One region of the Thermaerobacter subterraneus DSM 13965 genome, then DNA from elsewhere that is predicted to be linked to it. Evidence: riboswitches for the same ligand, from Rfam matches in the RefSeq annotation. Region 1 holds a riboswitch; the other holds the start of a gene.
What was found. Region 1 has a riboswitch for thiamine pyrophosphate ahead of thiD (bifunctional hydroxymethylpyrimidine kinase/phosphomethylpyrimidine kinase). Riboswitches for the same ligand answer to the same signal wherever they lie in the genome.
Positions count from the first base shown of each region.

Region 1 (5,228 bases):
ATCTCGCCGACCCAAGGAGGCAGCGGCTCGCCGGACAGGGAAAACGACAGCCCCTGCAGCAGCGGAACGACATCCAGCGCCATGGTAATGGTTCAACCCCCCCCGTTTGGGGTTCCCCGATAGGCGTATGTCGCATGCCCCGGCCAGGTGTCAAGGAGGGGGGAAACGGTCAAAGGCTCGCCAGCCAGCTGATCAGGGCAGGGGCCAGCAAGGTGAGGATGAGGCCGTGGACGAAGGCCAGGGCCGTGGTGCCCGCATCCCGCGCCGCCGCGGCGATGACGGGCAGGGTGGTGTCCATGGTGGTGGCGCCTCCCGGCAGGACGGCCAGCCAGGACCGCCGGCCCGCCAGGCGCGCCAGGAAGGGCACCGCCACCACCGTCAAAAGCTCCCGCATCACGTTGGCCAGGAAGGCCAGGGCACCGGCGGCCGGTCCCCAGAGCTGGGCCACCAGCACCCCGGCCATGCTGTACCAGCCGAAGGCGGCCGCCACCGCCAGGGCCAGGGCAGGCGGCTCGCCGGTCAGCCGCCCCGCCAGCCAGCCCCCGGCCAGGCTCCCCGCCGCACCCAGCAAGGGCAACAGGAGGGCCTTGCCCCGGACGGCCCGGAGGCTCTCCCGGGTGGCCGGCCACTGCCGGCCGAACTCGTACCCGTAAAGGGCCATGAGGAGGAGCAAGGCGTACCCGGAGCCGGCGGCGGCCAGCCGCCCGGCAGCGGCCACCAGGGGGGCCGATCCTTCCGGCCCGCCGGCCACCCCTCCCGTCCCGCCGCTCGCCGGCGCCTCCACCGGCGCCTCCACCGGCGCCACCGGCGCCTCCACCGGCGCCTCCGGCGCCTCCAGCCCGCCGGCCATGGCCGCCGCTTCTCCGGCCACCGCCGCCCCCACGCTGCCTCCCGGCAGGCCGCCCAGCCAGTGGACGAACACGGCCCCCGCCAGCCAGCCGCCGGCCACCGCCAGGACGGCTGCGGCGCTGAGGCGCAGGGCTTCGCCGGACCGGCCAGGGCCCCCGGCGGCCGTGGCCGGGTCCCCCGCGGCGGGATCGTGGCGGGCCGGGTCCGGCCGGATCCTCGGGGTCTCCGGGCCGAGGCTTCCCCGGGGGACGGGATCCGAAGGGAGAAGGTGGGGTCCTGCCGTCCCGCCCGAGAGCGTGATCGGGCCCTGGCGGGTTCGTCCCGTCACCTCGCCGGCCCCGCCCGCGGCCCTGGATCCAAGCCGCCGGGTGATGGGGGTACCCTGCCACCAGGCCATGCGGATACGCCGGCACCAGGTGCCGGGGGCGCGCCGGCGCCTGGCGCTGGGGGCGCCCTGCCGAAAGGCCGTACGAGCACGCCATGCGGCCCCCAGGGCCGAGCCCAGCAGTCCCGCCAGCAGCGCCCCGCCCGCCGTGGCCACGGCAAAGGCGGCAGCCCGTGCGCCCAGCCGGGCCAAACCGGACCCTACCTGGGGATCCAGGCCCAGCCGCAGGCCCATGAGAAAGAGCAGCGCCCGCAGCGTCCACCGGGATGCCGCATCCCACCAGGCTGCCGGCAGCAGGCCACCCAGGCCGCTCAGCCCCGCGGCCATGCCGGCGGCCAGGGCCACCAGGACCGCGGTCACGGCCGGCCTCGCCCCTGGGCGGGGCCCGCTCCGGCGGTTTCCCCGGCACGGGCCCCGGGCCGGCGCGGTCGACCCGCCGGACCCCTGCTGGTGGCGGCCACAAGGCGGCCGGCCGCTCCGGTCGTGCCGCCGGCCCCGCCGCGGCCACCGCTGCCGGTGTCGCCGCGGGCGGCCCCACCGCGGGCGGCATCACCGCGCCGGCCGCTTTCCAGCACGCCCATGAGCCGCGCAAACCCCAGGGCGCCCAGCAGGACGGCGCCGGCCAGCGCCGCGGTGAACCCCAGCAGCCCGGCCACCGACCCGCCCGTGCGGCGCTGCCACAGGGCGGCGATCACTACAAACAGTCCCAGGGCCATCGCCCGGACCACGGGCTTCAATCGCTCGCGCAAGCTGGTTCCCCCGTTTCGCCCACCCGTTGACCTGTTCTCGTGCGGACCGGATACTGGAGATGGTAGCACCGTGGGGGTGCTGGCGCCACGCCGGCTGAGACGAGCCACCCGGCTCGAACCCCTCGAACCTGACGTGGGTAATGCCACCGGAGGGAACGGTGCGGTCCCGCTCCAACGAAGCCTCTGGATCGCTTCCTGGCGCCTGGGCCGCGTTCGTCCCGCGGCCCTTTTCGTTGCCGGCCGCACCTTGCCCTGCCGCGGCAGCCCCGCCAGCCCGTACCACCTGTGGGAAGGGAGCGATCCGCCATGCCCACCCCTGCCGAGCCCCGGCCCGGCGAGCCCCGTCCGGGGGCTCCCCGCCCGGATGGGCGCCCGGATGCGCCCCACCCGGGCACCCCGCCCCAGGTGCCGCCGCCCCGCGCCATGACCATCGCCGGTTCCGACAGCGGCGGCGGCGCCGGAATCCAGGCGGACCTCAAGACCTTCAACGCCCTCCGGGTCTTCGGTACATCGGCCATCACCGCCCTGACGGCTCAGAACACCGAGGGAGTGCGGGACGTCCACCTGGTGCCCCCCGGGATGGTGGCCGCCCAGATCGATGCCGTGCTGGACGACATCGGCACCGACGCCGCCAAGACGGGCATGCTGGGCACCACCGCCATCGTGGAGGCCGTGGCGGAGCGCATCGGCCACTGGCGGGACCGGCTGGGTCCCTTCCCCCTGGTGGTCGACCCGGTGATGATCGCCAAGAGCGGGGCCCCCCTCCTGGACGAACCGGCCCGGGAAGCGGTGCGGCGGCTGCTCCTGCCCCTGGCGACGGTGATCACGCCGAACCGCCACGAGGCGGAGGAACTGGCCGGCGTCCCCATCCGGACGCTGGACGACGCCCGCCGGGCGGCCCAGGTCCTCCACGGGCTGGGGCCGACCTGGGTGGTGGTCAAGGGCGGCCACGTGGCGGAAGATTCGGCCGACGCCGTGGACGTGGTCTACGACGGCCGCGACTGGCACCTCTTGCGGGCGCCCCGCATCGCCACCCGCTCGACCCACGGGACGGGCTGCACCTTCTCCGCCGCCATCACCGCCTACCTGGCCAGGGGGTACGGGGTGCTGGACGCCCTGCGAGCCGCCAAGATCTACATCACCGGGGCCATCCGCCATGCCCCCGCCATCGGGCGCGGCCACGGCCCGACCTGCTCCTTTTACCCCTGGGAGGCTGCGCCCGATGACCCGTTGGGTGACCCGTTGGGAGCGGCGGCCGGGGAGGGCGGCGCGCCGAACGGCGCGCCCGTGGACCAGGCCGCATCCGGGGCCGCGGGCCCTGAGGGCCGGCAGCTCGACGGAGGTGAAGAGGGATGACGGCACCTCAGCCCGGCGCGCCCCCCCACCGCACCCGGCGGCTGGTCCGGGCCGCGATGCTGATCGCCCTGGGCACCGTCCTGGCGGGCATGATCCGGGTCCCCGTCGGAGTGGCCACCGCCACGCCGGTGCAGCATGCCGTCAACGTGCTGGCCGCCGCCTGGTTCGGCCCCGCGGGCGCCGTGACCGTGGCCTTGCTCATCAGCCTGCTGCGCAACCTGCTGGGGCTGGGCACCCTGCTGGCCTTCCCGGGAAGCCTCTTCGGCGCCGCCCTGGCCGGGCTCGCCTACCGGGCCGCCCGGCGCCCCGCCGCGGCCATGGCGGGGGAGGTGGTGGGCACGGGCCTCTTGGGCGGCCTGGCCGCCTTCCCCGTGGCCCGGTGGCTGCTGGGCCAGGCCGAGGCGGCCTGGTTCTTCTACGTGGTGCCTTTTACCGTCAGCAGCCTGCTGGGCGCCCTGGTGGGCGGCCTGCTGCTGCGCTGGCTCCCCGCCCCGGCCCCGGAGGGCGACGGGGGGCCGGTTCCCGGCCCGGGCCCGGGGTCCAGCCAGAGCCCGCCCTCGTCCCGCAGGTGACCCCGCGCCTTCAGAGGGGCGGCAATCGCCCCCGCGGGGAACGCGCGGACCGGGCCGCCACCGGGGCCGTGCGTCGTGGCACCCCCCGACCCGCGGCAGGCCGGCATGCACCGGTACCACCGGGGCCCCGGATCCGTCGCTCGCCCCGGACCGGAGCCGGGCGACGTGACAAGGTTCCGCCCCGCCCGGGGCTCGTGGCCCACCCTGGCCCGCCGTGGGCCGGCATGACCGGGGCGCTGCCCGGTTCGCCATGAACCCGGCGGTTCGCCCGGACCCGCGCCGGGCCGGCATGAGCCGGCTCCGCCCGGCCCCTGGACGCGCGTCTCGCCCTGGCCTGGCAGGACGATCAGGCGTTCCACAGGCATTCCAGAGGAGGGATCCCCGTGACGAACATGGGCGCTCCCCAGCCGCCGGCTCCGGAAGCCTCCAACTCCTCCACCGGCCCGGCGCCCGCGAGCTGGGCGGCGGAAGCCGCCCGGGTCCTGGCCCGGATCCGCCACCGGCGACCGCTGGTCCACCACCTGACCAACTACGTGGTGATGAACTGGACGGCCAACATCACCCTGGCGCTGGGGGCATCCCCCTTGATGGCGCCGGAACCGGAGGAGTTCCCCGCCATTGCTGCGGCGGCGGAGGCCCTGGTCCTGAACATCGGCAGCCTGCGGGCAGGGGATGAAGCCGTCTTCAAGGCGGCGCAGGCGGAGGCCCTCCGCCACGGGCGCGCCGTGGTGGTCGACCCCGTGGGGGCCGGTTTCACCCCCTTGCGCACCCGGCTGGCCCTGGACCTGCTGGCCGGCGGCGCTACCGCCGTGCGCGGCAACGGCGGCGAGATCCTGGCCCTGGCCGGGGCGGGCACCGGCCGCACCCGGGGCGTGGACAGCGGCGCGGTGGAGGAAGGGGAGGTGCTGGAGGCGGCCCAGGCGCTGGCCCGGCGCTACCGCTGCGTGGTGGTGGCCAGCGGACCGGTGGACCTGGTCACCGACGGCCTCCAGGCCTGGCGGGTGGCCAACGGCCACCCCTGGCTGGCGGCGGTGACCGGCGGCGGGTGCGGGGCGACCACCGCGGTGGCGGTGTTCCTGGCGGGCTCGGTCGCACCCCTCAAGGATGCCACCCTGGCCATGGCCGTCTACGGCCTGGCCGCCCAGCGGGCGGCGGAGCGCACCTCGGGGCCGGGCTCGTTCCAGGCGGCCTTCCTGGACGAGCTGTACCGGCTGGGGGCGGGGGGCACAGGGGATGCCGAAGGGCTTTCCATTCTCCCGGGGCCGCCACACGGATCCCGGGAACGGTGAACCGCGCGGAGACGGCGGGAGGTGATCC
Region 1 is NZ_JH976535.1:660,651-665,878, reverse strand. Features, by position in the region: gene THESUDRAFT_RS14890 (Mur ligase family protein) at 1-83, opposite strand, end outside; gene THESUDRAFT_RS14130 (LysO family transporter) at 170-1,594, opposite strand; gene THESUDRAFT_RS02875 (hypothetical protein) at 1,591-1,983, opposite strand; TPP riboswitch at 2,046-2,155, shown strand; gene thiD (bifunctional hydroxymethylpyrimidine kinase/phosphomethylpyrimidine kinase) at 2,290-3,339, shown strand; gene thiW (energy coupling factor transporter S component ThiW) at 3,336-3,911, shown strand; gene thiM (hydroxyethylthiazole kinase) at 4,304-5,200, shown strand.

Region 2 (5,228 bases), 740 kb from region 1:
CAGAGCTCGGCCGCCAGGCCTGCGGGCTCGCCGGCACCCTGCTCCACGCCGGCGCGCTCTTGCTGGCGGCCTGATGGCGGGCCCGACGGCGGCCGGTCCGGCCCCCCTCCGGGCCCCTGCCCTTTCCCTTCCTGCCCGCTGCGCCCGTTCATCAAAGCCCATCCCCCCTGTGACAAGCTCCCGTCCCTACGGCAAGCTCCCTTGCAGCCCGCGGGCGGCCATCAAGGCCGCCACACCGGCTCCCAGCAGCAGGACGGCGTACCCCGCTTCCCGCCACCCTGCCGGCAGGGTGCGATAGTACGTGCGGTGGCGGCTGCCGTCGAAGCCCCGGGCCTGGAGGGCCACGGCCACCACCTCGGCCGTGCGGATGGCGTGGACCAGCAGGGCCAGGCTATACCGATAGAGGGCCCGCAGGCGCCCGGCGGGACCCCGCTCCAGCAGGCCCCGTACCCGGAAGGCCTGGCGCACCCGGCCGAGCTCTTCCTGAAACAGCGGCACGAAGCGCAGGGCCGCCAGGAGGCCGTAAGCCCAGCGGGGGCTCAACCGCCACTGCTGGACCAGGCCCAGCACCAGGTCGCTGAGGCCGGTGGTACGGGCGTAGAGCACGCCCAGGGCACCCAGGGTGAGCAGGCGCAGGCCCACCACCAGCCCGTGTTCCAGCCCCTCGGCCGTGAACCGGTACCAGAGCACCTGCCCCACCACGTGCTCGCCTCGACCGAAGGCGCCCAGGGTCCAGATGCGGGTGGCGGCCACCAGGACGAAGGGCGCCATGGACACCAGCCAGCGCCGGAGTCCCAGCCCGCCCAGGATCCAGCCCAGCAGCAAGGGCACCGCCAGCAGCAGGGCCAGCGCCGCCGGCTCGCCCGTCGCCAGCACCAGGGCGGCAGCAGCCAGGTGGGCCGCCAGCTTCCACGCCGGATGAACCCGGGCCAGCCAGGACCGCCCACCCGCCCCGGGCAGCCCGCCCGGGGTCCCTGCGCCGGCCTCCCCCGGCCCGGGTTCCGGCGACCCCGCCGGCCCGGGTTCCGGTGACCGCGCCGGTGGCATCCGCCGGCCCCGGTGGGGCGGATCCGGCCGATCCGCCCGGGACGGGCCGGAGCCCGCCACGCGCGGCCCGTAACAGGCCGGAACCCGCCCCGGGGGCGCCACCGCGCCGCCGGGAACCGTCCCCGGGCCCGCCAGGCCCCTCAGCCCGGCGGCGGCGGCCGCCGCAGGATCGCCCGCCAGGCCTGCCGGCGGGCCGTCATAGACGAGCCGGCCCTGGCCGAAGACCAGCACCCGGGTCGCCACGGCCAGCGCCAGCTCCAGGTCGTGGGTGGCCATGACCAGGGTGGTTCCCTGCCGGTACAGTTCCACGAGTTCCCCTACGAGGGCGGCCGCCGTGCGGGCGTCCTGGCCGAAGGTGGGTTCGTCCAGGAAAAGCAGCGGCCGCGGCACCACCAGCATGCTGGCCACGCTGAGGCGCCGCTTCTGGCCCTGGGAGAGGGTGTAGGGATGAACGGCCTCCAGCCCCTCCAGCCCGAAGCGCTGGACCAGGGCCTTCACCCGGGCTGCCAGCTCCGCCTCCGGCACGCCTGCGAGCCGCCCGGCCAGGGCGATCTCGTCGTGCACGGTGTCCGTGACGAACTGGTGCTCGGGGTTCTGGAACACGAAGCCGATCCGGGACGTCTCGCCGCGCCGCCCGTTGAGGGCCGGCCCGTGGACGACCCGGCCGGCGGCGGGCGGGTGCAGGCCCGCGGCCACCTGCAGGAAGGTCGACTTGCCGCTGCCGTTGGCGCCCAGTACGGCCACCCACTCCCCCGGCCGGAGGGTCAGGCTGACCCCCGACCAGACGGTGCGCGAGCCGTGGGCTGCAGTGACGCCCTCCATCCGCACCAGGGGCAGGGCGGTGCGGTCCGGGCACGCGGCGGGCCCCTTCCCCGCCCCGGGGAAGCCGGCCGCCGCCCCCGCGGAGCCTTGGCCAGAGCCTGGGGAGGCTGCGCCGTCCAGACCGGAAGGCACCGCCGCCTGCGGTGCGGCGGTGGGGGCGTCCAGGGACTGCTCGCCCGCGCCGGTCCGCTGCGTTCCCGCCGGCGCCGGGCTCGACGCCCGGCCGGAGGCGGCACCGGGCAGGGCGGCGGGCGGCTCGGCAGGCGGGGCGGACCGGCGGAACGCCTCCACCAGGGGTGCCCAGAAGGGGCCCCAGGAGCGGGGCCGCCAGATGCCGAAGGCGTCCAGGGCGGCCCGCTGCTCGGCCAGGACCCGGTCCGGAGGGCCGTCGGCCAGGAGGGTGCCCGAGGGGCCGAGCAGTACCACGCGGTCGACCCAGTCCACCACCCCGTCCAGGTTGTGCTCGACCACCAGGACGGTGACCTGCCGCCCCAGGCCGTAGAGGTTTTCCAGCACCAGGGCCCGCCCTGCCGGATCCAGCTGGGCCGTGGGCTCATCCAGGATGAGCATGTCCGGCTCCACCGCCAGCACCGCCGCCAGGGCCAGGCGCTGCTTCTGCCCGCCCGAGAGGGCGTGGATCGGATGCCCGAAGGGAACGTCGAGGCCCGTGGCCGCCAGCGCCCGGGCCACCCGGGCCGGCATGGCCGCCGGTGGCACGCACCGGTTCTCGAGGCCGAACGCCACCTCTTCGTCCACGGTGAACAGGCAGAACTGGGCCTCGGGGTCCTGGAAGAGCACGCCGGCCTGCCGCGCCGGTTCCAGGACCCCCTTCACCTCGGCCTCCACCACGGTCGGGATCAATCCGGCCAGGGCCAGCGCCAGGGTGCTCTTGCCGGAGCCGCTGGGGCCCAGCAGCAGCACCCGTTGCCCGGCGGGTATGGACAGGCTCACGCCCCGCACGGCCGGGTCGCGCCGGTCCGGGTAGCGGATGGTCAGATCGCGGCAGGCTGCCGCCGCCCGCGACGGCGCCGGCAGCCCCTGGCCCGGGGACACCGGGTTCGGGGTCGAGCCGCCGGCCGCCCCAGGGGTGGCCGCCGGGGGGTTGGCCGCCGGGCCCGCCGGGGCGCCCGGCCGCACCGCATGCCGCCCCATCTCAGCCCGCCAGCCCTGCGCCCCGGTCCCGCCGGTTCCTCACCACGGCAAAGCCGTTGAGGGCCCCGGTGCGGGCCAGGCCGTCGACCAGCACCTTGGTGAAGACACCGGCCACCACGGCGCCGCTGAGCAGCCGCACGGCCACGGCGCCCGCCAGCACGCCGGGCTGCATGCCGGTGAAGTACCCCGTGACGGCGTCCAGCGGGATGCTGGCGACGGCGGCCAGGGCGCCGGACAGCGCCAGCACCGGCAGGTCGAACCGCCGGTAGCGGAGCAGGGCGAAGGCCGCCTCGGCCCCCAGCCCCTGCAGCCCACCGTACAGCAGCACCCAGAGCACGTCCGGGCTGCCCAGGACCAGCTCGCCCGCGGCCGCCGCCAGCTCCGCCACGAAGGCCACCCCTGGCTTCTGGATGATGTAGGCGGCCAGGGTGCTGGCGACGAACCAGATACCGTAGGTGGTTTCGGCCAGGACGGGATGGACGGCCTGGGCCACCGACCACAGGGTCCAGGCGTTGATGAACACCACGGAACAGGCGGCCGCGATGAACGTGAGGATCACGATCTCGCGGAACTGCAGGTGACGGGACGAACCGGCCATGGCGAGCCCCCCTTGCGGTTCCGGGACGGAACCGGGGGCTCGCGGGGCCGGCGAGGCGCACCCCCCGGCCGGGACGGCAGGGAGAACCTGCCCGTTCCGGTCCGGCGGGAGGCAGAGGAAAGAAAACCCACCCCCGGCTGGAGGTGGGTCGCGTGAAGCCGCCCCAGGCGGTCATGCGGTACCTTCCTCACGCCGGTATGACCCGGATCGAGTCCGAAGGGTAGCGCGGTGCCGCGTCCCGGCTCCCGGCGCTTCTCAGCCCGTGAGGGCACCCCCGGTACCGACTTCCCGATGATCTTGTTCACCCTGATCATGGGCCCGGGCACGGCGGGCGTCAACGGCGGCCAGGCTCCGGGCCGGGCCGGGAAGTGGGGGCGGGCGGTCTAAGCGCGGCCCCGGCCCTCCGGGCCCGTGTGCCTTGGCCCGTGTCCTCGCGGCCGTGGCCCTCCCGGGCGGTGCCGGCGGTGCGTGCCACCCGCCGCCGGGGACGCCGCCCGGGCCCTGCCCCGGCCACCGGGCTCTCGCGGCCCGGCCGCCGCCGGCCGCCCGCGCCCTCAGACGGCCGTGATCCCCCCGTCGATGGCCAGGACCTGGCCCGTGATGTAGGACCCGGCCTCGGACGCGAACAGAAGCACCGCGCCCTGCAGGTCCCGCTCGCCGCCCAGCCGCCGCAAGGGAACGGACTGCTCGATCAGGGGCCGGTACTGGGCCAGGATGCCCCGGGTCATCTTGGTCGGGAAGAACCCGGGCGCGATGCAGTTCACCGTGATGCCGTATTCCGCCAGCTTGGCCGCCAGGTCGCGGGTGAAGTTGATCACCCCGGCCTTGGAGGTGTTGTAGGGCAGGGTCTGCATCACCCGCGGGTCGCTGCCCCGCAGGCCTGCCACCGAGGCGACGTTGATGATCCGGCCTCCCCGCCCCCGGTCCACCATCACCCGGGCCGCCTCGCGGCTCATGTAGAAGGTGCCGTGCAGGTTCGTCCGGATCACCTTGTCCCAGGCTTCCAGGGGGATCTCGAACAGGGGGGCGCCCCAGGTGGCCCCCGCGTTGTTGACCAGGATGTCCAGGCCGCCCAGGGCTTCGACCACCTGGTTGACGGTGGCCACCACCTGGTCGTAGTCGGTCACGTCGCAGCGCAGGGCCAGGCACCGGATCCCCTGGGAGCGCAGCTGTTCCTCCGCTTCGCGCAGGCCCTCCTCCTTGCGGGCCGTGATCGCCACGGCCGCCCCGGCCTCCCCCAGACCCTGGGCGATCTGAAGGCCCAGACCGCGGCTGCCTCCGGTGACCAGGGCCACTTTCCCGTCCAGCCGGAAACGATCGAGAACGCCCACGTGACGGCCGCCTCCTTCCACCCGGCCGGGCGGCCGGAGACGGGCCGCCACCCGGCCGGCGCCGGGCATGCAGGTATTTCCTTCTCGGCAGCGAAGCCAACTCCTACCGCCAGGCGGCCCGCCCGCCGGAAGGCGGCGGTTCGGGCGGGTCCTGCTGCGCGAAGCGCCACCGGGGTGATGCTCGTGTACGATTTCCGGCCGACCCCCGAGCAGGAAGTCGTCCTGGAACGCACCCGCGCCATCATGGACGAGCACGTCTACGCGGCCGAGGCCGAGTT
Region 2 is NZ_JH976535.1:1,401,121-1,406,348, reverse strand. Features, by position in the region: gene THESUDRAFT_RS05835 (TenA family protein) at 1-47, opposite strand, end outside; gene THESUDRAFT_RS14370 (ATP-binding cassette domain-containing protein) at 187-3,021, opposite strand; gene THESUDRAFT_RS05825 (ECF transporter S component) at 3,023-3,619, opposite strand; TPP riboswitch at 3,786-3,905, opposite strand; gene THESUDRAFT_RS05820 (SDR family oxidoreductase) at 4,174-4,950, opposite strand; gene THESUDRAFT_RS05815 (acyl-CoA dehydrogenase family protein) at 5,128-5,228, shown strand, end outside.
Region 2: another riboswitch for thiamine pyrophosphate. It lies ahead of THESUDRAFT_RS05825 (ECF transporter S component); the one in region 1 lies ahead of thiD (bifunctional hydroxymethylpyrimidine kinase/phosphomethylpyrimidine kinase).